Regions from separate parts of the Enterobacter sp. ECC-175 genome, predicted to be linked through region 1. Evidence: riboswitches for the same ligand, from Rfam matches in the RefSeq annotation. Region 1 holds a riboswitch; each other region holds the start of a gene.
What was found. A riboswitch is a leader RNA that binds a small molecule or an ion and turns the genes downstream of it on or off. The one in region 1 is predicted to bind thiamine pyrophosphate.
Positions count from the first base shown of each region.

Region 2: it holds a riboswitch for thiamine pyrophosphate, as region 1 does, so the genes downstream of both, thiM (hydroxyethylthiazole kinase) here and thiC (phosphomethylpyrimidine synthase ThiC) in region 1, are expected to answer to the same signal.
Region 3: it holds a riboswitch for thiamine pyrophosphate, as region 1 does, so the genes downstream of both, thiB (thiamine ABC transporter substrate binding subunit) here and thiC (phosphomethylpyrimidine synthase ThiC) in region 1, are expected to answer to the same signal.

Region 1 is NZ_CP143776.1:797,266-806,982, forward strand. It holds gene V1599_RS03830 (diguanylate cyclase domain-containing protein) at 1-1,301, opposite strand, end outside; gene thiH (2-iminoacetate synthase ThiH) at 1,635-2,768, opposite strand; gene thiG (thiazole synthase) at 2,765-3,535, opposite strand; gene thiS (sulfur carrier protein ThiS) at 3,537-3,737, opposite strand; gene V1599_RS03850 (HesA/MoeB/ThiF family protein) at 3,721-4,476, opposite strand; gene thiE (thiamine phosphate synthase) at 4,469-5,104, opposite strand; gene thiC (phosphomethylpyrimidine synthase ThiC) at 5,104-6,999, opposite strand; TPP riboswitch at 7,078-7,187, opposite strand; gene rsd (sigma D regulator) at 7,242-7,739, opposite strand; gene nudC (NAD(+) diphosphatase) at 7,835-8,608, shown strand; gene hemE (uroporphyrinogen decarboxylase) at 8,649-9,710, shown strand.
Region 2 is NZ_CP143776.1:3,574,575-3,584,291, forward strand. It holds gene fbaB (class I fructose-bisphosphate aldolase) at 1-337, opposite strand, end outside; gene thiD (bifunctional hydroxymethylpyrimidine kinase/phosphomethylpyrimidine kinase) at 477-1,277, opposite strand; gene thiM (hydroxyethylthiazole kinase) at 1,274-2,044, opposite strand; TPP riboswitch at 2,080-2,177, opposite strand; gene V1599_RS17070 (YadA-like family protein) at 2,592-3,560, shown strand; gene V1599_RS17075 (hypothetical protein) at 3,641-4,009, shown strand; gene V1599_RS17080 (diaminobutyrate--2-oxoglutarate transaminase) at 4,353-5,729, shown strand; gene V1599_RS17085 (pyridoxal phosphate-dependent decarboxylase family protein) at 5,748-7,214, shown strand; gene V1599_RS17090 (protein disulfide oxidoreductase) at 7,248-7,763, opposite strand; gene V1599_RS17095 (LysR family transcriptional regulator) at 7,834-8,754, opposite strand; gene V1599_RS17100 (adenine deaminase) at 8,877-9,717, shown strand, end outside.
Region 3 is NZ_CP143776.1:1,352,258-1,361,974, reverse strand. It holds gene sgrR (HTH-type transcriptional regulator SgrR) at 1-1,390, shown strand, start outside; TPP riboswitch at 1,427-1,527, shown strand; gene thiB (thiamine ABC transporter substrate binding subunit) at 1,559-2,542, shown strand; gene thiP (thiamine/thiamine pyrophosphate ABC transporter permease ThiP) at 2,518-4,128, shown strand; gene thiQ (thiamine ABC transporter ATP-binding protein ThiQ) at 4,112-4,813, shown strand; gene V1599_RS06385 (DedA family protein) at 4,951-5,718, opposite strand; gene araC (arabinose operon transcriptional regulator AraC) at 5,847-6,692, opposite strand; gene araB (ribulokinase) at 7,028-8,737, shown strand; gene araA (L-arabinose isomerase) at 8,748-9,717, shown strand, end outside.

The DNA of each region.
Region 1 (9,717 bases):
TCGCCGCCGTAGCGATAAACGGAAACATGATGCGGCTGCATCACCTGCAGCCCCTCGCGCGCGACGTTGCGCAGGACGATGTCACCGCTGAGGTGGCCCCACGTATCGTTGATCGATTTGAAATTATCAATATCGACAAGGGCGAGAGCAAAGGGCTGGTGGCTGTCGAGCAGCACAGCGATGTCCTCATCGAACGCACGGCGGTTCTTACAGCCCGTCAGCGCATCGTGCGTTGCCTGTCGGGCATACGCCATTTCCCGCGCCTTATTGGACTGAATGGTATGGCTGAGCGTTGCCTCAAGGCGCGGCGTCTGGCTGACGTCTCCGGTTTTTATCGCATTGATGATGTTCATCAACACGGTGCGGGAAGCATGGCGCAGGTACAAACCGAACAGGATAATAATGATGCTGGCCAGCGTGAAGCCCCAGCCAACGATGGTAGTTTCGTGACGCGTGATGTCGGAGAGCGTTTGACCTGACACGCGATAGATAACAAACCAGTCAGGATTCGTGAAGGAGTAGTAGTAATACCAGCTTTTGGTTTTTTTATCATATAAGTGCCCTTCGCCGCTGGTCATTTTATCCATGAGGGCTTCACTCACGTACTGCTTTGAGATTGCGCCGACATCCGGATGAAGCACGACCTCGCCGCCGCGTTCAACGACGTAAAACTCGCCCTGAACGGGTGCCACCATCTGTCGTAGGGTGTAACCCATTGAGGCCAAATCCAGATGGAATGCGAGCGTCCCTTTCAGTCGCCCTTCCGGTGAAATCACCGGCTTGTAGAGCGTTACCGTCGGCTTCCCGGTGAAGTAGTCTTTATATAAGTGGGTATAGTGGCTAAAGGTGCTGGCCTCCGCCTGCCCAACAAACCATGGGCGTAACCTGGGGTCAAAGGTCTTGCTGTTTTCCGTTGGTAGCACTTCTGGCGCGCGCAGATGATGGCCCAGAGCATCCGCCAGCGAAATGGATGACACGGTAGGCATGAGGTTCTGAAGGTGCATGAGCACCTGTAAACCTTCAGCAGGGTTAACGTTCACCGTCTGGTTTAACCGATCGTTACGCGCAAAGTAGGTCGCCGAGCGGCCAAGAATATAGTCATTTTCGCGCAGAATGGATTCGGTATAGTTCACCGCAAGGTTATGGGTGAAATTACCATTAATGTTATGATAATCCTCAAGAAAATCCCTTCTCTGTGAAAGCGTAATAATCACGGCAATCAGTGTAAAACTGAACAAGATACCCGCGAAACTGACCATTATCGGTCTGGTGAAAGAGAGTTTTCTGCTGTGAAGTGCCATGAGTTGTACGTCAGTCCAGATGGTATCGCATTGTGTGAATCGTTATCCTCTCAGCATAGTCGCTGCCCGGATGTTGTTTGCGAATTATACGGATCGCGTTTGATGGGATGATGATTTGCCTTAAGAATAGGTAAGATATTACGTATTTATTTGATGAATTAAACTAATGTTATGTCGGTGAGAGGGCAGGGCGAAACGAGGAAGAAGCTTTTCGCCCTGGACGGCATCCGCTGCTGTCCCGCTAAGCATATATAAACCGGGCGTGGGGCAACAATCGCCCGGTTATCGTCTTTCGAGCCGCCTCGTAGCCTTTTTATCCGATTTCAGTGCGTTTCAGCGTATTTGCGAGTTTCTTCCCAGCCAGCCGTCCCAGTCTTTCCAGACGGGCTGTAGGCCTTGTGCTACGAGAGCCTGCGCCACCTCTTCCGGGCGTCTTCCGTCGTGCGGGGCAAACTGCTCCAGCTCCGGGTGGTCGTCGGCATAACCCCCCGGCTGCGTTTTGGAGAATGCGCTGACGTTGTTGATCGCAAGCGGAATGACCCGATCGCGAAAAGCAGGGGATTCGCGGGTTGAAAGGGACAATTCCACCTCGGGTGCCAATAGCCGAAACGCGCAGATGGTTTGCACCAGCTGGCGTTCATCCATCAGCGAGGCCGGTTCTATTCCCCCCGCGCAGGGCCGCAGGCGGGGAAACGAGACGGAGTAGCGGCTTTGCCAGTAGTGCTGCTGCAGCCACAGCAGATGCTCCGCCACCATATAGCAATCTACCCTCCAGCTATCGGAGAGGCCAATCAGCGCGCCCAGGCCGATTTTGTCGATCCCCGCGCGTCCGAGCCTGTCCGGCGTTTCAAGCCGAAAGAAGAAGTCCTGCTTTTTGCCTTTAAGATGGTGCCGGGCATACATCGCCTCGTGGTAGGTTTCCTGGTAAACCATTACGCCGTCCAGGCCCAGGCTTTTCAGCTCCGCATATTCGTCCTGGGACAGGGGCTGCACTTCCATCTGCAGCGAGGAAAACGCGCGACGAAGGGCGGGCAGGTGCTGACGGAAATAATCCATTCCGACTTTCCCCTGATGCTCGCCGGTAACCAGCAGAAGATGCTCAAACCCCATCTCCCTGATGGCCTCGCACTCGCGCGCGATTTCGTTTTCGTCGAGCGTTTTGCGCTTGATGCGATTGCTCATCGAAAAGCCGCAGTAGGTGCAATCGTTGGCGCACAGGTTCGAGAGATAGAGCGGCACGTAAAAGCTTACCGTATTGCCGAAGCGCTGTCGGGTAAGCCGCTGCGCGCGCCGCGCCATCGGTTCCAGATATGCGCTGGCCGCCGGAGAAAGCAGGGCCATCATGTGATCCCGCGTTAGCTGGCGGGCTTCCAGCGCGCGCTCAACGTCTGCCTGCGTTTTACCGTTGATGCGCAGGCGAATATCTTCCCAGTCGAGCTGGCGCCAGCGCTCGGTGAAGGTCTTCATGAGAGCGCCTCCAGAAAGCCGGTCAGCGGGCTGGTGGCCTGCGCCTGAAAGCTGCGCGCGCCGGGGCCAGACTGTTTTGCCAGCAGGCCAGCCTCTACCGCGAGGCGGAATGCGCGCGCCATGGTCACCGGATCGTCCGCGACGGCTATCGCCGTATTCACCAGCACCGCGTCGGCCCCCATTTCCAGCGCCTGTGCGGCATGACTTGGTACGCCGATACCCGCATCAACGACAACGGGAACGGTAGCCTGAGCAATGATAATGTCCAGCATCGCGCGGGTTTCCAGCCCCTGGTTAGAGCCTATCGGTGCGCCCAGCGGCATCACCGCCGCGCAGCCGACCTCCTCAAGCCGCTTGCACAGAACGGGGTCAGCGCCGCAGTAGGGCAGAACGATAAACCCTTGCTGCACCAGCTTTTCCGCTGCCTTCAGGGTTTCAATCGGGTCGGGCAACAGCCAGCGGGCATCCGGGTGGATCTCCAGCTTTAGCCAGCGCGTGCCGAGCGCCTCGCGCGCCAGCTGAGCGGCAAAAATGGCCTCCTCGGCGGTTTTCGCACCGGACGTGTTCGGCAGCAGCGTGACGCCTGCCTCCAGCAGCGGTGCCAGAATGGCATCGCTTTGATTGCGCAGGTCCACGCGCTTGAGCGCCAGCGTCACCAGCTGGCTGCCGCTTTCGCGAATGGCATCGACCATCAGCTGCGAGGAGGCGAACTTTCCGGTCCCGGTGAACAGATGTGAATCAAAGACTTTATCGGCAATACGTAGCATCTCAGCCCCCTGCGATAACCTGAAACAGCAGGATGTTATCGCCTTCGCTCACCTGCTGATGTTCCCACCGCTCGCGCGGCAGGATCTGTTGATTGAGCGCCAGCGCCGTGCCCGGCTTGTGCTGGCGCAGTGCGTCAAGCAGCGCGGCGACGGTGAGGTTGTCGTCGCACTGCATCGGCTCATCGTTAAAGAGAATGCGCATTATGGCCTCCGCAAACCGGACAGCGGCTGGCGCGGTGCAGCGCCAGGTGCCGCCAGCCGCCGGCGCGCGCGTCGAACAGCCGCAGCGTATTGCGCTCCGTCTCCATGCCGCTCAGCAGCTTGATGGCTTCCAGCGCCTGCAGCGTGCCCATCACGCCGACCACCGGACCGAGAATGCCCGCCGTGCGGCAGTTGCGCGCCGGCTCGGCGTCGTCCGGCCACAGGCAGCGGTAGCAGCCCTGCGTCCACGGCGGCGTGAGAACCATCATCTGGCCGCCAAAGCCCACGGCGCTGGCGGTGATAAGCGGAGTATCGTTCGCCACGCAGGCGGCATTGATTGCCTGACGCGTTGCCATATTGTCGGAACAGTCGAGCACGACGTCAGCCAGAGCAACTTCGCGTTCGAGATCGTCACCAGCGAGGCGAGCCTGAAGCGCGATGAGTTCAATACCCGGATTGAGCTTAAGCAGCCGCTGGCGGGCAATGTCCGCCTTAGGCTGGCCAACATCCTCCGTGTTAAACAGGATCTGCCGCTGGAGATTGCTGATGTGAATATCATCGTCATCCGCCAGCACCAGCGTGCCTACGCCAGCCCCCGCCAGATAGAGCGCGGCGGGCGCGCCCAACCCGCCGAGACCGACGATCAATACCCGGCTTTTGAGCAGCGTTTCCTGGCCGTCGGTAGCGATATCCTCCAGCAGGATCTGGCGGCTGTAGCGCATAAAGTCGCGGTCATTCATCGCCTGCTCCTGCGAGTGCCAGAAGCTTCGCCGTGGCGGCCTGCCAGTCCGCCGCCTGGGTGATCGCGCTGACGACGGCAATGCTGCCCACGCCGGTATCCAGCACGCCCGGGGCGCGCTGAAGGCTAATACCGCCGATGGCGACGGTGGGGTAGTCCGCGAGGCGTTTGACGTGTTCCTCCAGCTGCGCCAGCCCCTGCGGCGCGGACGGCATTTGCTTGGTTTGGGTCGGGAAGACGTGGCCAAGCGCGATGTAGGAGGGGCGAGCCGCCAGCGCGACGTCAATTTCCATGTCGTCGTGCGTTGAAACGCCGAGCCGCAAGCCGGCCGCGCGGATGGCGTTCAGATCCGTGGTTTCAAGATCTTCCTGGCCGAGATGCACGCCGTACGCCTGGTGCTTTATCGCCAGCCGCCAGTAGTCGTTGATAAACAGGCGGGCATTATATCGACGCCCCAGCACAATGGCGGCGAGCACGTCGGCCTCCACCTCTTCGTCGCGCTTATCCTTGATGCGCAGCTGGAGGGTGCGAACGCCCGCGTCGAGAAGGCGTTCAATCCATTCCACGCTGTCCACTACCGGATAAAGCCCCAGGCGGAAGGGGACGGGGGGAAAATCGGGCTGGTACATTACGCCTCCTCTTTTTTGAGGTAAATTTCGCCGCCTTTGGCGCGGAAATTCTCCGACATGTCCGCCATCCCCACTTCAATCGCCTGGGCGGCAGCGTAGTCGCGCACCTCCTGGCTGATCTTCATCGAGCAGAATTTTGGCCCGCACATAGAGCAGAAATGCGCGACTTTGCCGGACTCCTGCGGCAGCGTTTCGTCGTGGTAGGCGCGGGCGGTGAAAGGGTCGAGCGCCAGGTTGAACTGGTCTTCCCATCGGAACTCGAATCGCGCTTTCGACATGGCGTTATCGCGAATTTGCGCCCCCGGGTGGCCTTTTGCCAGGTCCGCCGCGTGGGCGGCAATTTTGTAGGTAATCAGCCCCTGCTTGACGTCCTCTTTGTTCGGCAGGCCGAGGTGCTCCTTCGGCGTCACGTAGCACAGCATCGCGCAGCCAAACCAGCCGATCATCGCCGCGCCAATGCCGGAGGTGAAGTGGTCATAGCCCGGCGCGATATCGGTGGTTAGCGGGCCTAACGTGTAAAACGGCGCTTCGTGACAGTGCTCCAGCTCCTCGGTCATGTTGCGGCGGATCATCTGCATCGGCACGTGTCCCGGGCCTTCAATCATCACCTGCACGTCGTACTCCCAGGCGATTTTGGTCAGCTCGCCCAGCGTGTGCAGTTCGGCAAACTGCGCTTCGTCGTTAGCGTCGCGAATGGAGCCCGGACGCAGGCCGTCGCCGAGCGAGAGGGAAACGTCATAGGCGGCGCAGATTTCGCAGATCTCGCGGAAGTGCTCGTAGAGGAAGTTTTCCCGGTGATGGGAGAGGCACCACTTCGCCATGATCGAGCCACCGCGCGAGACAATTCCGGTCAGGCGCCTGGCGGTCATCGGCACGTAGCGCAGCAGCACGCCCGCGTGAATGGTGAAGTAGTCCACGCCCTGTTCCGCTTGCTCCAGCAGCGTATCGCGGAACGCTTCCCAGGTGAGGTTTTCGGCAATGCCATTCACTTTTTCCAGCGCCTGGTAAATCGGGACGGTGCCAATCGGTACCGGGCTATTGCGCAGGATCCACTCGCGGGTTTCGTGAATATAGCGTCCGGTGGAGAGGTCCATCACCGTGTCCGCGCCCCAGCGCGTTGACCAGACCAGTTTTTCCACCTCTTCTTCAATGGAGGACGTGACCGCCGAGTTACCGATGTTGGCATTGACCTTCACCAGGAAGTTACGGCCGATGATCATCGGTTCGGATTCCGGATGGTTGATGTTGGCAGGGATAATGGCGCGTCCGGCGGCCACCTCGTCACGCACAAACTCCGGCGTGATGTTCTCCGGCAGGCGCGCGCCAAAGCTTTCGCCAGGATGCTGGTGGCGCAATATTTCGCTGCGGATGCGCTCGCGGCCCATGTTTTCACGGATGGCGATAAATTCCATTTCAGGGGTGACGATGCCCCGACGCGCGTAGTGAAGCTGGGTGACGCATTTGCCCGCCTTAGCGCGTTTTGGCGGCAGCAGGCCGGTGAAGCGCAGTTCGTCCAGGCCGTCGTCGGCCTGGCGCTCTTTTGCGTAAGCCGAGCTTTGCTCATTAAGCGCTTCGCTATCCTGGCGGGCTTCGATCCACGGCTGGCGCAGCTTCGCCAGGCCCTGCTGAACGTTGATAGTAATATCGGGGTCGCCGTAGGGACCGGAGGTGTCATAGACCGGAACGGCCTCGTTTTCCTCGAACTGCGGGTGCTCTTTGCTGCCGCCGATAAGCGTGGGGCTGAGCTGGATCTCGCGCATCGGGACGCGGATATCGGGCTGCGAGCCGGAAATATAGATACGTCTCGAGTTCGGGAAAGCGGTACCTTCCAGAGTGTCGATGAAGCGTTGGGCCTGTGCGCGCTGTTCGCGGCGGGTCAGTTTTGTTGTAGACATAGCGCATTCCAAAAGTGAAGGACATGGCTTGTCAGACGACGGATGAAGCAAGAGAGGATCGCCCGCAGGCGATGCAACAGCAGTTTGACTCTTGTTCCCTTCGCAGGTATTAGCCTGATCAGGTTCCGCGGATCCCGAATTAACGGTCTCAGCCCGTGCTTTCACACTGGGCACTCCGACAAGAAAAATCCCCCTCGTAAGAGGGGCGAATGGTTGTAAATTACTCGTTAACGATTAAGAACTCAAGCAGGCCGCGCAACGTTATCTTCGTTGCTGGCTTTCAAATCGTTGTCCAGCACCAGAGCGATCAGCTTGTCTTCCAGCGTGAATCGCTCCTCCATGGCCTCGCCCAGGTCGGACAGCGCCTGCTGAAACTCAAGATAGTTATCGTGATCGATAGCGTTCTCAAGCGTGGAGTCATAATAATCCATCATCCGCTGGGTGTTGGCTTCCAGCAGAGGATAGAGTTTGCTTGCCGCAATATATGGGCTGGTGCCTTCCATTTCGCGGATAATGCGTTCATAAATATTGAAATGGCCATCTGAAAGGTAGTCGACCAGGCTCTGACAAAAATCATCCAGCGCTTTTTCATTCAGCCGCATGTAAGATTCTTTGCCAGGCTTAATCCCGACCAGATTGTAGTAAGCCACGAGCAGATGCTTGCGGTCGTGTAGCCAGCGATCCACCAGTTTGTTACTTCCACCAACGCGCTCAGTCAGGCTTTCTAGCTGGTTTAACATATTCGACTCCGCAAGGTTAAGATGAAAAGCTGCCCATCCAAAATGTAATAATAATGTTACCAACATGCCTGTGAAGCGAAGGTAGTGCAATAGATATGGATCGTATAATTGAAAAATTAGATCGCGGCTGGTGGATCGTCAGCCATGAACAAAAGTTATGGCTGCCGCGCGGCGAACTCCCTTACGGCAACGCGGAGGATTTCGATCTTGCAGGCCAGCCCGCGCGCAGGATCGGGGAATGGCAGGGCGATCCCGTGTGGTTGATCCAGCAGGTGCGTCGTCAGGATATGGGATCTGTCCGTCAGGTGCTGGATCTGGACGCGGGGCTGTTTCAGCTGGCGGGCCGCGGCGTGCAGCTCGCGGAGTTTTACCGCTCGCATAAATACTGCGGCTACTGCGGCCATGCTATGCACCCAAGCAAGACCGAATGGGCAATGCTTTGCGGCCACTGCCGGGAGCGCTATTACCCGCAGATTGCGCCGTGCATCATCGTGGCGATCCGCCGCGAGGATTCCATCCTGCTGGCGCAGCATACCCGCCACCGCAACGGCATTCACACGGTTCTCGCCGGGTTTGTTGAGGTGGGCGAAACCCTGGAGCAAGCCGTCGCGCGCGAGGTGATGGAAGAGAGCGGTATCAAGGTCAAAAACCTGCGTTACGTAACGTCGCAGCCGTGGCCGTTCCCGATGTCGCTGATGACGGCGTTTATGGCCGAATACGACAGCGGTGACATTGTTATCGACCAGAAAGAGCTGCTGGAGGCGAGCTGGTATCGCTATGATGATTTACCGCTGCTGCCGCCTCCGGGAACGGTGGCACGTCGGCTGATAGAAGATACGGTGGCAATGTGTCGGGCCGAGTTTGAATGACATGTTACACTGTGGCCATGACGCTTAAGGAACTGCAAAAATGACCGAACTGAAGAACGATCGTTATCTGCGTGCGCTGCTGCGCCAGCCAGTTGATGTCACCCCGGTGTGGATGATGCGCCAGGCGGGACGTTATCTCCCGGAGTACAAAGCCACGCGCGCCCAGGCGGGCGATTTTATGTCGCTGTGCAAAAATGCCGAGCTGGCCTGCGAAGTGACGCTCCAGCCGCTGCGCCGCTTCCCGCTGGATGCCGCCATTCTCTTTTCAGACATTCTCACCATTCCGGATGCGATGGGCCTTGGGCTCTACTTTGAAACCGGAGAAGGCCCGCGTTTTACCTCGCCAATTAAAAGCAAAGCGGACGTCGATAAACTGCCCATTCCCGATCCCGAAGATGAGCTGGGCTACGTGATGAACGCGGTGCGCACCATCCGCCGCGAGCTGAAGGGCGAGGTGCCGCTGATTGGCTTCTCCGGCAGCCCGTGGACGCTGGCGACCTACATGGTTGAGGGCGGCAGCAGCAAAGCCTTCACGGTGATTAAAAAGATGATGTACGCCGAGCCGCTGGCCCTGCACGCGCTGCTCGACAAGCTGGCGAAAAGCGTCACCCTGTACCTTAACGCCCAGATCAAAGCCGGCGCGCAGTCGGTGATGATTTTCGACACCTGGGGGGGCGTGCTGACCGGGCGCGATTATCAACAGTTCTCGCTCTACTACATGCACAAAATCGTCGACGGCCTGCTGCGTGAAAATGAAGGCCGCCGCGTGCCGGTGACGCTATTCACCAAGGGCGGCGGCCAGTGGCTGGAAGCCTTAGCCGCCACCGGCTGCGATGCGCTGGGCCTGGACTGGACAACGGATATTGCCGATGCGCGCCGTCGCGTAGGTGATAAAGTCGCGCTGCAGGGCAACATGGACCCGTCCATGCTTTACGCGCAGCCAGCCCGTATTGAAGAAGAGGTGGCATCTATTCTGGCAGGCTTCGGCAAGGGGGAAGGACACGTATTCAACCTCGGCCACGGCATTCATCAGGATGTTCCGCCAGAGCACGCTGGCGCGTTTGTGGAGGCGGTTCACCGGCTTTCTGCCCAATATCATTAGTAAGGAG
Region 2 (9,717 bases), 1.8 Mb from region 1:
AGGTTGACGCCACGCAGTTACAGCCGGCTTCAATCGCCAGCTCCACGATGTTTTTCGGATCGAAATAGAGCGGATTGGCCGCGAACGACGCGCCCGCAGAGTGTTCAACGCCCTGGTCAACCGGCAGAATGGACAGATAGCCCGTACCGGCCAGTCGGCCCGTGTTGTAGAGCGTCTGCATGTTTCGCAGCACCGCCGGCGGACGGTTGTTATCCACCATCACGCGGTCTACGTAGTCGTGGCCAGGCAGGTAAAGCTGGTCGGATGGAATGGTCATACAGCGATGCTGCAAAAGGCCGTCGGCGTCTTTGCCAAGCAACTGCGCAATATCGGTCATAGCTATTCTCCCGTAGCGTGTTATCCAGGCCCACAGCGTTGTGGGCAGACTAAGCCTGGTACCGACTTAACAGATTTTCCACCATTTGCAACGTTATTCAGCACATTCTGCTGGCTCGATTCGTGTACATCGCGCCGCGTTACCACCACGCGTGAAAATGATGAACCGGCCCAATACCGTGGCCGACCTCCAGCGTGTCGGCCTGCGCCAGCGCGGCGGAAAGCCAGGTCTTGGCGTGGAGCACCGTATCATTCCAGCGTTGATGTCGCGGGCGCAGGGCGGCCAGCGCCGCGGAGAGCGTACAGCCCGTCCCGTGGGTGTTTTTCGTTTGCACGCGCGGCGCGGTAAAACGCTGCTCCCCGTCGCGGGTGAACAGCCAGTCGGGGCTTTCGGCATCGTCAAGATGTCCCCCCTTCATCAGCACCGCACCGCAGCCCAGCGCCAGCAGCGCGTGGCCCTGCGCCTTCATTTCGCGTTCATTCCGTGCGTGCGGCGCATCCAGCAGCGCGGCGGCTTCGGGCAGGTTTGGCGTAATGAGCGCCACCTGCGGCAGCAGCTTTTTGCGCAGCGTGTCAACCGCGGCCGGAGAGAGCAGCGGATCGCCGCTTTTCGCCAGCATCACGGTATCGAGCACCACGTTTTGCACCTGATAGCGCTGCAGCCGCTCGGCCACGGCCTCCACGATATCCGTCTCCGCCAGCATGCCAATCTTGGTGGTATCGATACGCACGTCGCTGAACACGGAGTCCAGCTGGGCCGCGACAAAATCCGGCTCAATGCGGTAGACCGACTGCACGCCGCGCGTATTCTGCGCCACCAGCGCGGTAATGACCGAACACCCGTACGCGCCAAGCGCGGAGAAGGTTTTTAAATCGGCCTGGATCCCCGCCCCGCCGCTCGGATCGGTGCCTGCGATAGTGAGTGCGTTAATCCGCTTCATGCCTGCACCTCCAGCGCGTACAGCGCGTCAAGAAAAGCGGAGGCGAAGCTGCCCGGCCCGCGAGCGTCCGCAGCCGCGCGCGACCCGGCGCGCTTCATCCACTTACAGGCCGCCGCCGCGTTGTCCAGCCGATCCCCCGGCAGCGAACAGCTGGCCGCCACAACCGCAGAAAGCGCGCACCCCGTCCCTACCACGCGGGTCATCAGCGGGTCTCCGCCGGCGACCGTGCGGGTTCGCTGTCCGTCGGTGATGTAATCCACCTCCCCCGTGACCACGACGATGGCGCGGGTCCGTTCGGCCAGCGCCTGCGCCGCGGGCAACGCGCCGGACGCGCTGTCGGTGGAATCTACGCCACGACCGCCTTCGCTCATTCCGGCCAGGGCCAGAATTTCGGAGGCATTGCCGCGAATGGCGGCGGGCTTAAGGGAAAGAATTTGCTGGCAAAAGCGGGTGCGAAACGCCAGCGCGCCGACGGCAACCGGGTCGAGCGTCCAGGGTTTTCCCGCCGCGACGGCGCTTTCAATCGCCCGGCGCATCGACTGGGCGCGCGGCGCGGTCAGCGTACCGACGTTAATCAGCAGAGCGTCTGCCGCCGCAGCAAAGTGTTCCGCTTCTTCGGCCTCAATCACCATCGCCGGGGAGGCGCCGAGAGCCAGTAAAACGTTGGCGGTGAAGGCCTGCACGACGTCGTTGGTCATACAGTGCGTGAGGGGCGAATGGGTGTGGAACTGATGTAAAACGTGTAGATCGAGCAGGTCAGGCTGCATGGTTTCGCTCCTGCCTTACGTGAAGAAGCGATGACCGGGAAGGCATCTGACTTCCCTACGCTGGCATTATCCAGATCAGGTAATACGGGTATTTCTCAGCCTTCATTTAAGAAGGGCACCCCGAGTCAATTGTTGACCATTTGTAGAGTAATACCCTGCTCTTTGCAAGCCCTTATTTCATTCGTTATATTTCCGCTTTTATTTTATGGATATTCTCACCCCTCTCCATTCCGAATGAAAACGGGTCATATATCTTTCGAAAACCAGTCATTCAATATATTGATTTATATGAATTTTTATATTTATATAAGATCATTCCCAAGCCATACAAATCGCAAATTTTAGTGATCTGCATCAAGATCTTATTAATGAATCAGAGGGATAGTAATGCCACTTAATTACTCCAGAATCTATAAATACGCAGCCGCAATGGTTGCCTTTGTCTATGAGTAGCAAATGCCATTTATTTAAAATGGCTGGCGTAATTAAGCCCATATAAATTATAGAGATGATAGCAATGTTACAAACCAATAAGGCCATAATTATTATGGCTTCTTTTAGTGCGTTCAGTGTAAACGCTTCCACTCCGGCTTCGGACGTTTCGCTCAATTCGGGCGGCAATGTCGAAATAGCCATTGATCAGCTCGCAGGTCAACTTTCCGGCCTGTCCAGCGACGTCTATAGCGCTGGGCAAACCGATAAACGCCACGATCTGCAGATCTCAATTGCGCAGGATACGGCTAACGACGCCAGCACCAAAGCGAACGTCGCGCAGCTTAACGCCAGCCTGGCCGGTGCGGCGGCTGCTGGGGCGGACAAAACGGCCCACACGGCGCTGGCCGCGGCGGGAAATGCGCAAATCACCGCCGACCTGAACGGTAAAAATATACATGCCAATACCACCAGCATTCTGACGAACGTTGCGGGCATCGCTGAAAATAAAAAATCAATCAGCGCCAACACCAGCGCGATAGACGGAAAGGTCGAGAAGAGTACGTTTCAGGCGGACCGCGATCGTCAGGATAAGGCGACTCAGAGCGCGGCTGATAAGGCGAACCAGGCGTATAGCAAAGGCGCTTACGCGCAGCAGCTGGCGGTGGATGCACAAACCGTAGCCACCGCTAACCGGGCAGCCGTGGCGCGCGTGCAGTCCCGCAGCCGGGCCAACAGCGATGAGCTGCAGGCGCAGGCGGGCCAGCTGCAGAATCATGAAGAACGTATTACCTCTCTGGAGGGGGCGACCAACGCGCAGTTTGGCGCCCTGAAAAATGAGGTTGAGGAGAACCAAAAAGAGGCCCGAAGCGGCTCGGCGGCGGCCGTCGCGATTGCCTCTATGCCGCAGGTCGAGCAGGCGCAAACGGTGATGTTTTCCGCCGGGGCGGGCACCTTTAAAAGCGAATCTGCGGTGAGCGTCGGCGCCTCTTTCCATGCCGGAAACGCCATCGTCAAAACAGGATTCAGTACCACGACCAACGATGACTTTGCCGTGGGTGCGGGCGTCGGGGTTGGGTTCTGATCGTTAATACAATAAGCACCGATTAATTACCGATTTAAACGGCGGTATTAATCTTTGCGCTTTTAAATAGCAGGAAATATATGAACAAGTGGTTAACCGCATTATTTTTTATCCTGACGCTCTCGGGCTGCTCACACCGCGCCCTTAGCGAAGGCGAACGTGCCGCAATGCTGCAGGCCTCTGAAAAACAGGCGCTGGAAAATGCCCGGGCGCAATATCCGGTACAAAAAGCGCAGGCGACTAAAAAAGCGTTCATAAAGCATTACGATAATATGGAAATTAAGCGCGGCAGCGACGGTATCTTAACCGTAGACGGCAAGCCAGCCGCGGTAATTGAAACGACGGAAAGCGCCACCGTTTACAGCCAGGGGATCGTCGACATCATTGTTTACAAAAGCGGCAAAGTGGCCGTAAACAAGAACGGCGTTTTCGATGGCTTTGCCCGGTAGTTGATCTTATAAACAGCGCGTTAAGGGACTAACGCGCTGCTGCCCCTTTTTTACCCGCGATTTCCCCCGCTTCGCTGGGCCTTTTATTGATTATTTTTGTAACAAACTACGCCCCGACTTCACCGCGCAATTGACTGTTTTTATTCAATGATATTTCTCCAGATTTCACGCGCTTCATGGTGGGGTGCGGTTCCTTTACGTTTGTCATAAAACCGCAAACAAATTAACCATTGAGCCCAACCTCAAAAGGCTCTATATTGGCGGCGTTTTTTCAGGCCCCATCTATTTTTTATACTATTTATTCAATCGTGGCGCATAGCGAAGCCGCGGTTGTAGGAGAGATATGATGACGGATAAAGTCCGTATTGACACTGTAGATGCCCACAAAAGCAACGAAACCTATCTGGCCCGTCAGGCCGAGTTTGAATCTAACGTCAGGAGTTATCCGCGCAAGCTGCCTTTAGCGATTACCAAAGCAGAAGGCGTGTGGATCACCGATGCAGATAATAAAGAATACCTTGACTGTTTAGCCGGCGCAGGCACCCTCGCGCTGGGCCACAATCATCCTGATGTGCTGAAAAGCATCCAAAATGTCATTACCAGCGGCTTGCCGTTACATACCCTCGATTTGACTACGCCCTTGAAAGACGCGTTTTCCGAATATCTGCTCTCTCTGCTGCCAGGCCAGGGCAAAGAGTATTGCCTGCAGTTCACCGGCCCATCCGGCGCTGACGCCGTTGAAGCCGCGCTGAAGCTGGCGAAAAAAGTCACCGGCCGCAGCGGGATTATCAGCTTCTCCGGCGGCTACCACGGCATGACCCACGGCGCGCTGTCCGTGACCGGCAACCTGTCTCCGAAAGAAGCGGTTGATGGCATGATGCCAGAAGTCCAGTTCATGCCATACCCGCACGAGTACCGCTGCCCGCTGGGCATCGGCGGCGAAGCGGGCGTGAAGGCGCTGACCTACTACTTCGATAACCTGATCAACGACGTTGAAAGCGGCGTGCGTAAACCTGCCGCGGTGATCCTGGAAGCGGTTCAGGGCGAAGGCGGCGTGAACCCGGCTCCGGCCGAATGGCTGCAGCGCATCCGTAAAGTGACGCAGGAACACGGCATTTTGCTGATCCTTGACGAAGTGCAGGCGGGCTTCGCGCGCACCGGTAAATTCTTCGCCTTCGAACACGCGGGCATTGAGCCAGACATCATCGTGATGTCTAAAGCCGTCGGTGGCGGTCTGCCGCTGGCCGTACTGGGCATCAAAAAGCAGTTCGACGCATGGGCGCCAGGCCACCACACCGGCACCTTCCGCGGCAACCAGCTGGCGATGGCAACCGGCCTGACCACGCTGAAAATCCTGAAAGACCAGAACATCGCGGGCAAAGTGGCCGCACAGGGCGAATGGCTGAAAGGCCAGCTGAAAGAGATGGCGAAACGCTATCCGGTTATCGGCCACGTTCGCGGTCTGGGCATGATGATCGGCATTGAAATCGTGAAGCCAAACGAAGCGGCTGACCACATGGGCTGCTTCCCTGGCGACGGCGAGCTGTCTGCCCTGATCCAGAAGAAGTGCTTCGAAAACGGTCTGATTCTGGAGCGCGGCGGCCGTAACGGTATCGTTCTGCGCCTGCTGCCGTCTCTGCTGATTAGCGATGACGAGCTGAAGATCTTCCTGGATAAATTCGAGCAGGCGCTGCTTGCTGCGGGCGTTCGCCCGGCGTAACCGGAGTTGTTGATTACGATGTCTGATTCAAACCCAATTTTGTTCTCCTCTGCGCAGAGCATCGACGCTTACCAGCAGGCGATTGAACAAAGCACTCAGGCTGTGATGCAGTGGCTGAAGCAGCCTGAGATGTATCAGGGCAAAACGGTCGCTGAGCTGCGCGACCGCATTAAGCTGGATTTCAACCCGAAAGGGCTGGGCAACGAAGCGGCGATTGAACGCGCCGTGGAGTTCTTCCTGAAAGACAGCCTGTCCGTTCATCACCCGCAGTGCGTGGCGCACCTGCACTGCCCAAGCCTGGTCGTGAGCCAGGCGGCGGAAGTGCTGATCAACGCCACCAACCAGAGCATGGACTCCTGGGATCAAAGCCCGTCCGCAACCATCATTGAGATCAAGCTGATCGAATGGCTGCGTACCCGCGTGGGTTATCAGGCTGGCGACGCGGGTGTCTTCACCAGCGGCGGTACCCAGAGCAACCTGATGGGCCTGATGCTGGCGCGCGATGCGTTCTTCGCGCGCCAGGGCCACTCCGTTCAGCAGGACGGTCTGGTCGGCGATCTGCGCAAGATTCGCGTGCTGTGCTCCGAAAACGCCCACTTCTCCGTGCAGAAGAACATGGCGCTGATGGGGCTGGGCTACCAGTCCGTGGTGCAGGTGAAAACGGACGAGTTCTCGCGCATGGATCTCAGCGATCTGGCGGCGAAAATCGAGCAGTGCAACGCCAACGGCGAGCAGATTCTGGCGATTGTTGCGACCGCAGGTACCACCGATGCCGGTGCTATCGATCCGCTGCGCGCGATTGCCGAGCTGGCGGCGAAGCAGAACATCTGGGTGCACGTTGATGCGGCCTGGGGCGGCGCGCTGCTGATGTCCGAGCAGTATCGCCACTACCTGGACGGCATTGAGCTGGTGGATTCCGTTACCCTGGACTTCCACAAGCAGTTCTTCCAGACCATCAGCTGCGGCGCGTTCCTGCTGAAAGAAGCGCGTCACTATGAGCTAATGCGCTATCAGGCGGCCTACCTGAACTCGGAGTTCGATGAAGAAGCGGGCGTGCCGAACCTGGTCTCCAAATCGCTGCAGACGACGCGCCGCTTCGACGCGCTGAAGCTGTGGATGAGCCTGGAAGCGCTGGGCCAGGAGCAGTACGCGGCGATTATCGATCACGGCGTGACGCTGGCGCAGCAGGTTGCGGCCTACGTGAAGGAGCAGCCTGCTCTGGAGCTGGTCATGCAGCCGCAGCTGGCAAGCGTGCTCTTCCGCTTCCGCCCGCAGGCGCAGCTGGACGATGCGGGCGTTGCCCTGCTGAACCAGAAAATCGGCGATGCGCTGCTGGAATCCGGTCGTGCCAACGTTGGCGTGACCGAGCACAACGGCATCACCTGCCTGAAGCTTACCCTGCTGAACCCAACCGTGACGCTGGAGGACGTTAAGGTCCTGCTGTCTCTGGTTGAGCGTACCGCTAAGGAAGTCATGGCCAAGTAATGTCAGCCCCTCTCCTTACGGAGAGGGGTTATTTTATCGCCCCGCCCACCACATCCGTACTTTCATTCCCCAGTAGCTCGTCCAGCCGGTTGTCGTGCTGACCACCTGCCCTTTTGACACAATCACCAGCGTTGGCGTGACGCTCACCTGCCACTGCTGCGACAGCGCCCCGCGCGCATCGTTAATCACCGGCATCGTAAGCCGTTTCTTTTCCACCCAGCGCGCAAGCTTCGCGTCATCGCCGGAGCGCAGCGCGATGCTCACCACGTTCCCGCCCTCTTTCGCCATCTTATCGACCGCTGGCGTCGTAAAGCGGCAAATGCTGCACCAGGTCGCCCAGACGTAAATCAGCAGCGGCCGCTCCTGGCTGAGCGCCGCAATGTCGAACGTTTTTCCGTCGATGCTCTGCATCGGCGTCGCGCTGAAGCTGGCGGGCAAATCGGGTTTGCGGTATTGGTCCACGCCCCACATGACGGCCAGCGCTAGCAGAACGATAATGATCCCTTCTCGCGCCCAGCGGCGGAGCTTAGCGAATGTGCGGTTTTCCATGTTGACCTCGTGAGTAGACGAGGGTCATCTTAGCGAGCATTGCGCCGCCCCGCTGTAAAGAAGTGTCGCGTCAGGTTGCGCGCAGGGTTTCCAGCATCAGCGCAAAGCAGGATTCAATCAGCGGAGGCAGCGCCTGCGGGGCGCGCATCAAGGCCACCGTGCGGGCCAGCGCCGGCTGCTGAAGATGAACGACCTTAAGCTGCGGGTCCTGAAGATGGGTCGTATAAAGCTGGGGCAAAATAGCCACCGCGAGCCGGGAGCGCACCAGCCCGTACAGCGTTTCGATGTAATCCACCTGATAGCGCGTGCGTAAAGAGAGGCGGTGGCTCTCCGCCAGCGCGTTGACCAGGCGCTGAATATTGCCTTTCGTGAAGACCGCGATATCACGGCCGGCCAGCTGCTTCCAGGGCAGGTGGGCCGAGGCGGCCAGCGGATCGTCCCGATGGACCACGGCAACAAACGGATCTTCCTGAATCGGAAACACGTCCAGCGCGTCGGACACGCTGTTATCGAGCGCGCCTATGCCGAAATCAATCTGCCCTTTCAGCAGCTGCGCCACCAGCGCATCGTTAGTTTGATCGTGAAACTCGACCTTCAGGCGAGGAAACGCCTGCGCCAGCGCCTGCGGAAGCTGTGGGAATAAGAGCGAACCGACGGAGGGGATCAGGCCAATCCGCACCGTGCCGTCGCCGCCGGCCTGCACGATCCGCTGCATATCCTCGAACGCAAGCTGCGCGACGCTGACCACCCGCTGCGCGTGCGGCAGAATGGCATTGCCCAGCTCGGTTAGCGTCACGGCAGAGGCGGTACGGTTAACCAGCTTGCCGCCCAGCACCGTTTCAATTTGCCGCAGGGCGCTGCTGAGCGCGGGCTGGCTAATCGCCAGCCTGCTGGCCGTATCCGTAAAATGCCGCAGCTCGGCAAGGGTGACAAAGTACTGAAGCTGCCGAAGAGAGAGCGCGGGCAAGCGCTGCCAGGGTTCCGTCATCATTTTCTCTTTCACGCGTCGCAGAATAACCCGTAGTTATCGGGTGATAAATTTTATCAGCTAGGCAAACGTTTGCCGGGTGCATAGAGTAGCGTCATTATTTTGAAGCTGGAACCGTTTATTGCATGACTGCCGAAACCCGACGCCGCGCCGTACAGGCCGCGCGAGGCGAACTGCCTTTTGACCTGCTGCTCACCCAGGCCCAGATTATCGATATGGCGACCGGCGAGATCCGCGACGCCGACGTCGGTATCGTCGGCGAGCTGATTGCCAGCGTACACCCGCGCGGCAGCCGCAGCGATGCGCTTGAGACGCACGATCTCAGCGGGCTTTACCTTTCTCCGGGCCTGATGGACACGCACGTCCATCTTGAAAGCTCGCACCTGCTGCCCGCCCGCTACGCGGAAATCGTGCTGGCGCAGGGCACGACGGCGGTTTTTTGGGACCCGCACGAGCTGGCGAACGTGCTCGGCATTGACGGCGTTCGCTTTGCGATTGAATCCACCCGCAACCTGCCGCTGCAGGTCATGGTCGCGGCACCATCAAGCGTGCCCTCTACGCCCGGGCTGGAGATGTCCGGCGCGGACTTTAACGGCGATGAGATGACGACCCTGCTCGGCTGGCCCGACGTGCGCGGCGTGGCGGAAGTGATGGATATGCACGGCGTGCTGAACGGCAGCCCGCGCATGATCGGCATTCTGCAGGCGGGCCTGGAAAGCGGAAAGCTTATCGAAGGGCACGCCAGGGGGCTGAGCGGGGCGGATTTACAGGCCTATCTCGCGGCGGGCGTGACGTCCGATCACGAGCTGACCTCCGCGGACGATGCGCTGGAAAAACTGCGCGCCGGCCTGACGCTGGAAATCCGCGGTTCCCATCCCTACCTGCTGCCCGAAATTGTTAACGCCCTGAAAACCCTGCCGCATCTCTCCTCGCAGATCACGGTTTGTACCGACGATGTGCCCCCCG
Region 3 (9,717 bases), 550 kb from region 1:
CATCGACCAGCTGGTTCAGCTGGTCGGCGACAAGGCCGCCGTCCGCCAGATGCTGGTCTCGCACCTTGGGCGCAGCTTTCGCCAGGGGCGCCACATCCTGCGCGTGCTTTACTATCGCCCGATGAAAAACCTGCTCCCCGGCACGGCGCTGCGCCGTTCGGAAACCCACATCGCCCGCCAGATCTTCAACGGCCTGACGCGGATAAATGAGGAAAACGGGGAACTGGAAGCCGATATCGCGCACCACTGGCAGCAACTTTCCCCTCTCCACTGGCGCTTTTTTTTACGTCCCGGTATTCATTTCCACCACGGCCGCGAGCTGGAAATGGACGACGTCATTGACTCTCTTCAGCGGGCGCGCGCGCTTCCTCTGTATGCCCACGTGTCGCGCGTCCACTCCCCCACGGCCTGGACCATTGATATTGAACTGACCGAGCCGGACCGGTGGCTGCCGTGGCTCATGGGCTACGTTCCGTCGATGATCCTGCCGCGCGAATGGGCATCCCTGCCCCATTTTGCCAGCCAGCCGGTAGGAACGGGTCCCTACGCGGTAACGCGCAACACCAGCAACCAGCTGAAAATCCGCGCCTTTGACGACTACTTCGGCTTTCGCGCGCTGATCGACGAAGTCAACGTGTGGGTCCTGCCTGAGATCAGCGAAGAGCTGAGCTGTGGCCTCACGCTGGAAGGGCCAACCGACGGGGAAAAAGCCGTGGAGAGCCGTCTTGAAGAGGGCTGCTATTACCTGCTGTTTGACGCCCGCAGCCGCCGAGGCGCCAGCCGAGAGGTGCGCAGGTGGGTGAGCCACATCCTCTCTCCGTCCAACCTGATCTACCTGGCCGAAGAGCAATACCAGACCTACTGGTTCCCGGCCTACGGCCTGCTGCCGCGCTGGCACCACGCCCGGCCCGTGCACGGAGAAAAGCCTGCCGGGCTTGAGTCGATTACCCTGACCTACTACCGCGACCACGTGGAGCACCGCTTTATTGCCCGAATTATGAGCAAGCTGCTGGCCGCCGAGGGCGTTCACCTTGATATTCAGGAGGTGGATTATGACGAATGGCACCGCGGAGACATCGTCAGCGACATCTGGCTCAACAGCGCCAACTTCACCCTGCCGCTTGATTTCTCGCTCTTTTCACACCTGTACGAAGTGCCGCTGATCCAGCACTGCATTGACCGTGACTGGCAGCAGGACGCCGCCCAGTGGCGTGCGGGCGAAATGAGCCTGGCCGCCTGGTGCCAGCAATTGCTTGCGCAGCAGGCGATTGTGCCGCTTATCCATCACTGGCTGATGATTCAGGGCCAGCGCAGCATGCGCGGCCTGCGGATGAACACCCTGGGCTGGTTTGATTTTAAATCCGCCTGGTTTGCCCCGCCGGAGCCATAACGCTTTCGTAATATTCACCAAATCATTACAATAGCGCCGTTCTCAACGGGGTGCTGCATCACTGATGTGCGCTGAGATAATACCCGTCGAACCTGATCCGGATAACGCCGGCGAAGGGATTTGAGGCTGTCTCTCAAAATCCTTTGCCACTCAACCCTGAGGTGCAAAGTGTTAAAAAAATGTCTTCCCCTGCTGGCGCTGTTTGCGCTGCCCGCGTTCGCGAAGCCCGTTCTGACGGTCTACACCTATGACTCTTTCTCCGCCGACTGGGGCCCAGGCCCGGTGGTCAAAAAAGCTTTTGAAGCCGACTGCGGCTGCGAGCTGAAGTTCGTGGCGCTGGAGGACGGCGTATCGCTGCTTAACCGCCTGCGCATGGAGGGCAAAAACAGCAAGGCCGACGTGGTGCTCGGGCTGGATAACAACCTGCTGGACGCGGCCACGCAAACGAAGCTGTTTGCCAAAAGCGGCGTCGCGACCGATGCCGTGAACGTGCCGGGCGGCTGGAAGAATGACACCTTTGTGCCGTTCGACTACGGCTACTTTGCTTTCGTGTATGACAAAAACAGGCTGAAAAACCCGCCGAAAAGCCTGAAAGAGCTGGTTGAAAGCGATCGGAAATGGCGCGTGATCTACGAGGACCCTCGCACCAGCACGCCGGGTCTGGGGCTGCTGCTGTGGATGCAGAAAGTCTACGGCGACAAAGCGCCTGACGCCTGGCAGAAGCTGGCCGCCAAAACCGTCACCGTCACTAAGGGATGGAGCGAAGCCTACGGCCTGTTCCTGAAAGGCGAAAGCGACCTGGTGCTGAGCTACACCACCTCTCCGGCCTACCACATCATCGCCGAGAAGAAAGACAACTACGCGGCCGCTGATTTCGCCGAAGGCCACTATCTGCAGGTAGAAGTCGCCGCGCGAACCGCCGCCAGCAAGCAGCCGGAACTGGCCGAAAAGTTCCTGAAATTTATGGTTTCCCCGGCGTTCCAGACAACAATCCCGACGGGCAATTGGATGTATCCGGTCACCGACGTCACGCTTCCCGCCGGATTTGATCGGCTGACTAAGCCAAAAACCTCGCTGGAGTTTACGCCGCAGCAGGTCGCCGCGCAGCGCGCAGCATGGGTAAGTGAATGGCAACGCGCCGTCAGCCGTTGATCCCCGGCTGGCTACTCCCCGGGCTGCTTGCCGCCGTGCTGATGGTGGCGGTGAGCCTCGGGGCATTTCTTGCGCTGTGGTTCAACGCGCCGGAGAGCAACCTTCTCGCGTTCTGGCACGACGGCTATCTGTGGCACGTTATCCGGTTCTCGTTCTGGCAGGCGTTTCTCTCTGCCCTGCTGTCGACAATCCCGGCCATTTTTCTGGCCAGAGCGCTTTATCGCCGGCGTTTTCCCGGCAGGCAGGCCCTGCTGCGCCTGTGCGCCATGACGCTGATCCTGCCCGTTCTGGTGGCCGTGTTTGGCATTCTGAGCGTTTACGGGCGTCAGGGCTGGCTCGCCTCGCTCTTCCATTTTCTCGCCCTGGAGTGGACGTTCTCACCCTACGGGCTGAAGGGCATTTTGCTGGCGCACATCTTCTTCAACATGCCGATGGCAACGCGGCTCTTCCTGCAGGCGCTGGAAAGCATCCCCGGCGAGCAGCGCCAGCTTGCCGCCCAGCTCGGCATGCGCGGCGTCTCGTTCTTCCGCTTTGTCGAATGGCCGTGGCTAAGGCGGCACATTCCGCCGACCGCGGCGCTTATCTTTATGCTGTGCTTCGCCAGCTTCGCCACCGTACTCTCCCTTGGCGGCGGGCCGCAGGCCACCACCATTGAGCTGGCGATCTACCAGGCGCTAAGCTATGACTACGATCCCGGCCGCGCCGCGCTGCTGGCGATGGTGCAGATGGTTTGCTGCCTGGCGCTGGTGCTGCTCGCCCAGCGCTTGAGCAAAGCCTTTAACCCCGGCAGCAATCAGGTATCAGGCTGGCGCGACCCGCAGGATAGCCTGCACAGCCGCATCGCGGACGTGGTCCTTATCGCGCTCGCCCTGCTGCTGCTGCTGCCGCCGCTGATGGCTGTCGTTGTCGACGGCGTCAACCTGAACCTGGCGTCCGTGCTCCGCCAGCCCGTGCTCTTGCAGGCAACGTGGACCTCGGTCCGCATCGCGCTCGCCTCGGGAGTACTCTGTGTTCTTCTGACCATGATGCTGCTCTGGAGCAGCCGCGAGCTTTACGCGCGTCAGGCCCGCCGGGCTGGACAAGCGCTGGAGCTGACGGGGATGCTGATCCTGGCCATGCCGGGCATCGTCCTGGCGACGGGCTTCTTTTTGCTGTTCAACAGTACCGTTGGCCTGCCGGAAAGCGCCGACGGGATCGTCATTTTTACCAACGCCCTGATGGCGATCCCATACGCCATTAAAGTGCTGGAAAACCCAATGCGCGACGTGAACAGCCGCTACGGCCTGCTCTGCCAGTCGCTGGGGATGCAGGGCTGGCAGCGGCTGAAGGTGGTTGAACTGCGCGCGCTGAAGCGTCCGCTGGCGCAGGCGCTGGCCTTTGCCTGCGTGCTATCGATGGGCGATTTTGGCGTGGTGGCGCTGTTCGGCAGTGACGATTTCCGCACGCTGCCATTCTGGCTGTATCAGCAAATTGGCTCCTACCGCAGCCAGGACGGGGCCGTCACGGCGCTGCTGCTCCTGCTGCTGTGCTTTGCGTTATTTACCGTTATCGAAAAACTTCCGGGGCGTGATGTTAAAACTGACTGATGTAACCTGGCTCTACCAGCATCTGCCGATGCGCTTCACGCTGTCGGTAAAACAGGGTGAAACGATCGCGATCCTCGGCCCCAGCGGCGCGGGCAAGAGCACCTTGCTCAGCCTGATTGCCGGTTTCCTGCAGCCGGCGAGTGGGTCGATTCTGATAGAAAATCAGGATCATACCCGCACGCCTCCCGCGCGGCGTCCGGTTTCAATGCTGTTTCAGGAAAATAACCTGTTTACCCACCTGACGGTGCGGCAGAACATCGCGCTGGGGATGCACCCGGGCATGAAGCTCAGCGCCGCCCAGCGGCAAAAGCTCGAGACCATCGCCGCGCAGATGGGGATTGGGGATTTTATTGACCGTCTGCCCGCCGAGCTCTCCGGCGGCCAGCGCCAGCGCGTGGCGCTGGCACGCTGCCTGGTGCGCGAGCAGCCGGTGCTGCTGCTGGACGAACCGTTTTCCGCGCTCGATCCGGCGCTGCGCCAGGAGATGCTGGCGCTGGTGCAGGACGTCTGCCAGCGCCAGCAGCTCACCATGCTGATGGTGTCGCACAGCATAGAAGATGCCGCGCGGATTGCGCCGCGATCGGTAGTCGTCGCCGAGGGGCGGATTCTGTGGGATGGGAAGACGGAAGAACTGCTGAGCGGTAGAGCGGGGGCATCTTCACTGCTGGGGATTCGTGCGGTCTGATGCCCTCACCCTAGCCCTCTCCCACAGGGAGAGGGTACAAACATTAAAAACGGCAACTCTGGTTGCCGTTTTGCTTTTACCTTGTGCCGTCTGATGCCCTCACCCTGACCCTCTCCCACGGGGAGAGGGAAAAGTCCTTAACGGCTGACCACTTTCAATAAAATCTCACCATATACCGGCATCAGCGGGTGGCGAATCAGCGCGACCAGCGCGACCACGGCCACACCCAGCGTCAGCGGGGCCAGCCACAACAGGCGAGAGCGCGGAAGATAGCGCGTCAGGCGATCGACGTTCGCTTTCGCGCTGCGCCACAGCCGCCAGCACAGCCAGCCCGCCAGCCACAGCAGCACCGCCGTTCCCAGCAGCAGCCACTTAAACTCGCCGCTCTGCATACCGTCAGGAATATCAATCGCGGCCCCCGCCAGGATCCCCGGCAGGAAGTAAAACGGCGGCCAGAACACGCAGCCGATAATGTTCGGCACCACGAACTTCGCGACGGGCAGATCCAGCATCCCCGCCACCATCGGCACCAGCGGACGCGTTGGCCCAACGAAACGGCCTACCAGAATGGTGAACATGCTGTGCTGATGCAGCGCGTGCTCGGTTTTATCCAGCAGCGCCTTGTTCTTTTTCATAAACGACCAGCGGTGCAGCGGCTTCTTAAAGCGCCAGCCCAGCCAGAACGAGATCCAGTCGCCCAGCAGGCAGCCGACGATCCCGGCCATCCACGCCTGCCAGAAGTTGACCTCACCGCTGCCGATAAGCGCTCCGAGCCCCGCCATCATCACGGTGCCGGGGAGGACAAGCCCTACGAGCGCCAGTGATTCCAGAAACGCCACCAGCGCCACGGCGATGAGCGAATACATAACGGACTGGGTAATAAAATGTTCCAGCAATGCCTGCATAACGATTCCGATCGGTAAACGAATCAGCGATTCTGCTCAGCGCCCTGCGTCGCGTCAAGGCAACAATTGTCTGAATAGTTTACAGGTTGCCGGGCAGGTTCACCTGTATGTTTATTTTTCTTTACCGTTTATTCACAACCTGCGCGGAAATCACTCGGGCTGGCGCCGGTGCATTTTTTAAAGACGCGGGAGAAATAGAGTTGATCCTCAAACCCTACGTTGCGCCCCACGCTCGCAATAGGCATACGGGTGGTGCTGAGCAGCAGCTTCGCCTGGCTGATGCGCTGATCCTCCCGCCAGCTCAGCACGCTCACGCCAAGCTGCTGGCGGAATAGATGCGACAGGCGCGACGGCGACAGACAGACGTGCTGGGCAACGCTGGCGATATCAAACTGGCTATCGGCCAGGTGATCGCTGATGTACTGGCAGGCATCGCGCACGCGGTTATCCAGCGGCGGGTTCAGCGACTCGTTGATCGCCTCCATGCGCCGCAGCAGCAGCTGCTCAAGCAGGTTGATCGCCAGCAGCTCGGCGTAGCGCCCCCCCGCCTGCCCCGCCTCGATAATCTGCGCAAACAGCTCGCGAAACTGCGCCTGGTGCGCGTCGTCGGGCCGGTAAAAGCCGGTATGGGCAAAAATCGCGGGCCAGGAGAGCCACTCCTGCCAGTAGGCGCGCGGGCGGAAATAGACCCACTGGTGATACCACTCCTTCGCCTCCGGATGACGGCCATAGTGGTGGATCTCCCCCGGCGGGAACAACAGGATGTCGCCGGGGCGGCAGACAAACTGCTGGTCGCCGTTTTGAATCACCCCTTCGCCGCGCACCGTGAGATTTAAAATATAGCCCTTCATCCCCAGCGGTCGGTCGACGTAAAAATCCAGATAGCCCTCCGCCTCGATGGGCGTCAGCCCCGCGACAAGATGCGCGTTAAACGAGTAGCCAGGCAACAGGGGATCGTTTTGCGTTTCAGCCATAAATTCAGTTCTCCCGGCGGTCCCGAAGGAAACCAATTGTCCATATCGATAAAAGCAGGTTAAAAACGGCGTGGGTAAAGGTCCAAAATGGCTCGCTGCACTTTTCCCTTCACCGTGCTACCGCCTTCTCCGCGAATTTATCCTTCATCAATGGCGATTCGGCAGCAACAAAAGTGTCTATAACTACGGCAGAAATGTCCACATTGATTATTTGCACAGCGTCACACTTTCCGTTGCTACAGCAATTTAGTCCATAAGATTAGCGAATACTGCCTGACGATTTTTGCCCCCAGTCTCTAATGTTCCTCCATACCTGTTTTTTATGGAGTAACACCATGGCAATTGCGATTGGCCTCGATTTCGGCAGCGACTCGGTTCGCGCCCTGGCGGTGGAATGTTCAACCGGCCAGGAGATAGCAACCAGCGTTGAGTGGTACCCGCGCTGGCAAGAGGGGCGCTACTGCGACGGGCCAAACAACCGGTTCCGCCACCATCCGCGCGACTACATCGAGTCGATGGAAGCGGCCATCAAAACCGTACTGGCTGAACTGACCGACGCGCAGCGCGCGGAGATTGTCGGCATCGGCGTCGACAGCACCGGCTCTACCCCCGCTCCGATAGATGCCGAAGGCCGCGTGCTGGCGCTGCGCCCGGAGTTTGCCGACAACCCGAACGCCATGTTCGTGCTGTGGAAGGACCACACCGCCGTTGATGAGGCCGAAGCCATCACCCGCCTGTGCCATCAGCCAGGCAAAACGGACTACTCGCGCTATATCGGCGGCATTTACTCCAGCGAATGGTTCTGGGCCAAAATCCTGCACGTGACCCGCGCGGACGCGGCGGTAGCGCAGGCTGCGGCATCGTGGGTGGAGCTTTGCGACTGGGTCCCCGCGCTGCTTTCCGGCACCACGCGCCCGCAGGATATCCGCCGCGGCCGCTGCAGCGCCGGGCATAAATCCCTGTGGCATGAAGGCTGGGGCGGCCTGCCGCCGGCCGCCTTCTTCGATGAGCTCGACCCGATCCTCAACAACAGCCTGACCTACCCGCTGTTTACCGACACCTTCACCGCCGACGTGCCGGTGGGCACGCTCTGCGAGGAGTGGGCGACGCGCCTCGGCCTGCCGCAAAACGTAGCGATTTCCGGCGGCGCGTTCGACTGCCATATGGGCGCCGTCGGCGCGGGCGCGCAGCCCAACACGCTGGTGAAAGTTATCGGCACCTCGACCTGCGACATCCTGATAGCCGACAAGGCCAGCGTGGGCGACCGCGCGGTAAAAGGCATCTGCGGCCAGGTTGACGGCAGCGTGGTGCCGGACTTCATCGGTCTGGAAGCCGGCCAGTCCGCGTTTGGCGATATCTATGCCTGGTTTGGTCGCGTGCTGGGCTGGCCGCTGGATCGGCTGGCGGCGGCGCATCCTGAACTGAAAGCCCAGATCGACGAGAGCAAAAAGCAGCTCCTGCCGCAGCTCACGGAAGCCTGGGCGAAAAATCCGTCTCTCGACCATCTCCCGGTGGTGCTTGACTGGTTTAACGGCCGACGCACGCCGTTTGCTAACCAGCGCCTGAAGGGGGTGATCGCGGATCTCAACCTGGCGACCGACGCGCCTGCGCTGTTCGGCGGCCTGGTTGCCGCAACGGCCTTCGGCGCGCGCGCCATCATGGAGTGCTTCACCGACCAGGGCATCGACGTCAACAACGTGATGGCGCTGGGCGGCATCGCCCGTAAAAACCCGGTGATCATGCAGGCCTGCTGCGACGTGCTCAACCGTCCGCTGCAGATTGTCGCTTCCGATCAATGCTGCGCGCTGGGCGCGGCGATTTTCGCCGCCGTCGCCGCGGGCGTTCATGCAGATATCCCCACCGCGCAACAGCATATGGCCAGCGCCGTCGAAAACACGCTCCAGCCGCGTGCAGAGCAGGCCCAACGATTCGAACAACTCTATCAGCGCTACCAGCAGTGGGCGAAAAGCGCGGAACTCCACTATCTCCCTGTCGCCGCCCCGTCAAAACACACCGCGGACACGACGGCAACCCTGACCCATTAAGGACACGATGATGACCATTTTTAATAATTATGAAGTGTGGTTTGTGATTGGCAGCCAGCACCTGTACGGGCCGGAAGCGCTGCAGCAGGTGACGAAACACGCCGAGCACGTCGTTAATGCCCTCAACGCGGAAGCAAAACTGCCGTGCAGGCTGGTGCTGAAACCCCTGGGTACAACGCCGGACGAAATTACCAACATCTGCCGCGAGGCCAACTACGACGACAAATGCGCCGGGATGGTCGTGTGGCTGCACACCTTCTCCCCGGCCAAAATGTGGATCAACGGCCTGGCAATCCTCAACAAACCGCTGCTGCAGTTCCATACTCAGTTCAACGCCTCCCTGCCGTGGGACAGCATCGACATGGACTTCATGAACCTGAACCAGACCGCGCACGGCGGCCGCGAGTTCGGCTTTATCGGCGCGCGCATGCGCCAGCAGCACGCGGTGGTCACCGGCCACTGGCAGGATGGCAAGGCGCAGCAGCGTATTGGCTCGTGGATGCGTCAGGCGGTGTCTAAACAAGATACCCGCCACCTGAAGGTCGTGCGTTTCGGCGATAACATGCGTGAAGTGGCGGTCACCGACGGCGATAAAGTCGCGGCGCAGATCAAGTTCGGCTTCTCCGTCAACACCTGGGCGGTGGGCGATCTGGTGCAGGTGGTCAATGAAATCAGCGACGGCGACGTGAGCGCGCTGGTTGACGAATATGAAAGCAGCTACCGCCTGACGCCTGCGGCACAAATCCACGGCGACAAGCGCCAGAACGTGCTGGACGCGGCGCGCATCGAGCTGGGCATGAAGCGCTTCCTGGAACAGGGCGGCTTCCACGCCTTTACGACAACGTTTGAAGACCTCCACGGCCTGAAACAGCTCCCGGGCCTGGCGGTACAACGTCTGATGCAGCAGGGCTACGGCTTTGCGGGCGAAGGCGACTGGAAAACCGCCGCCCTGCTTCGCATCATGAAGGTGATGTCAACCG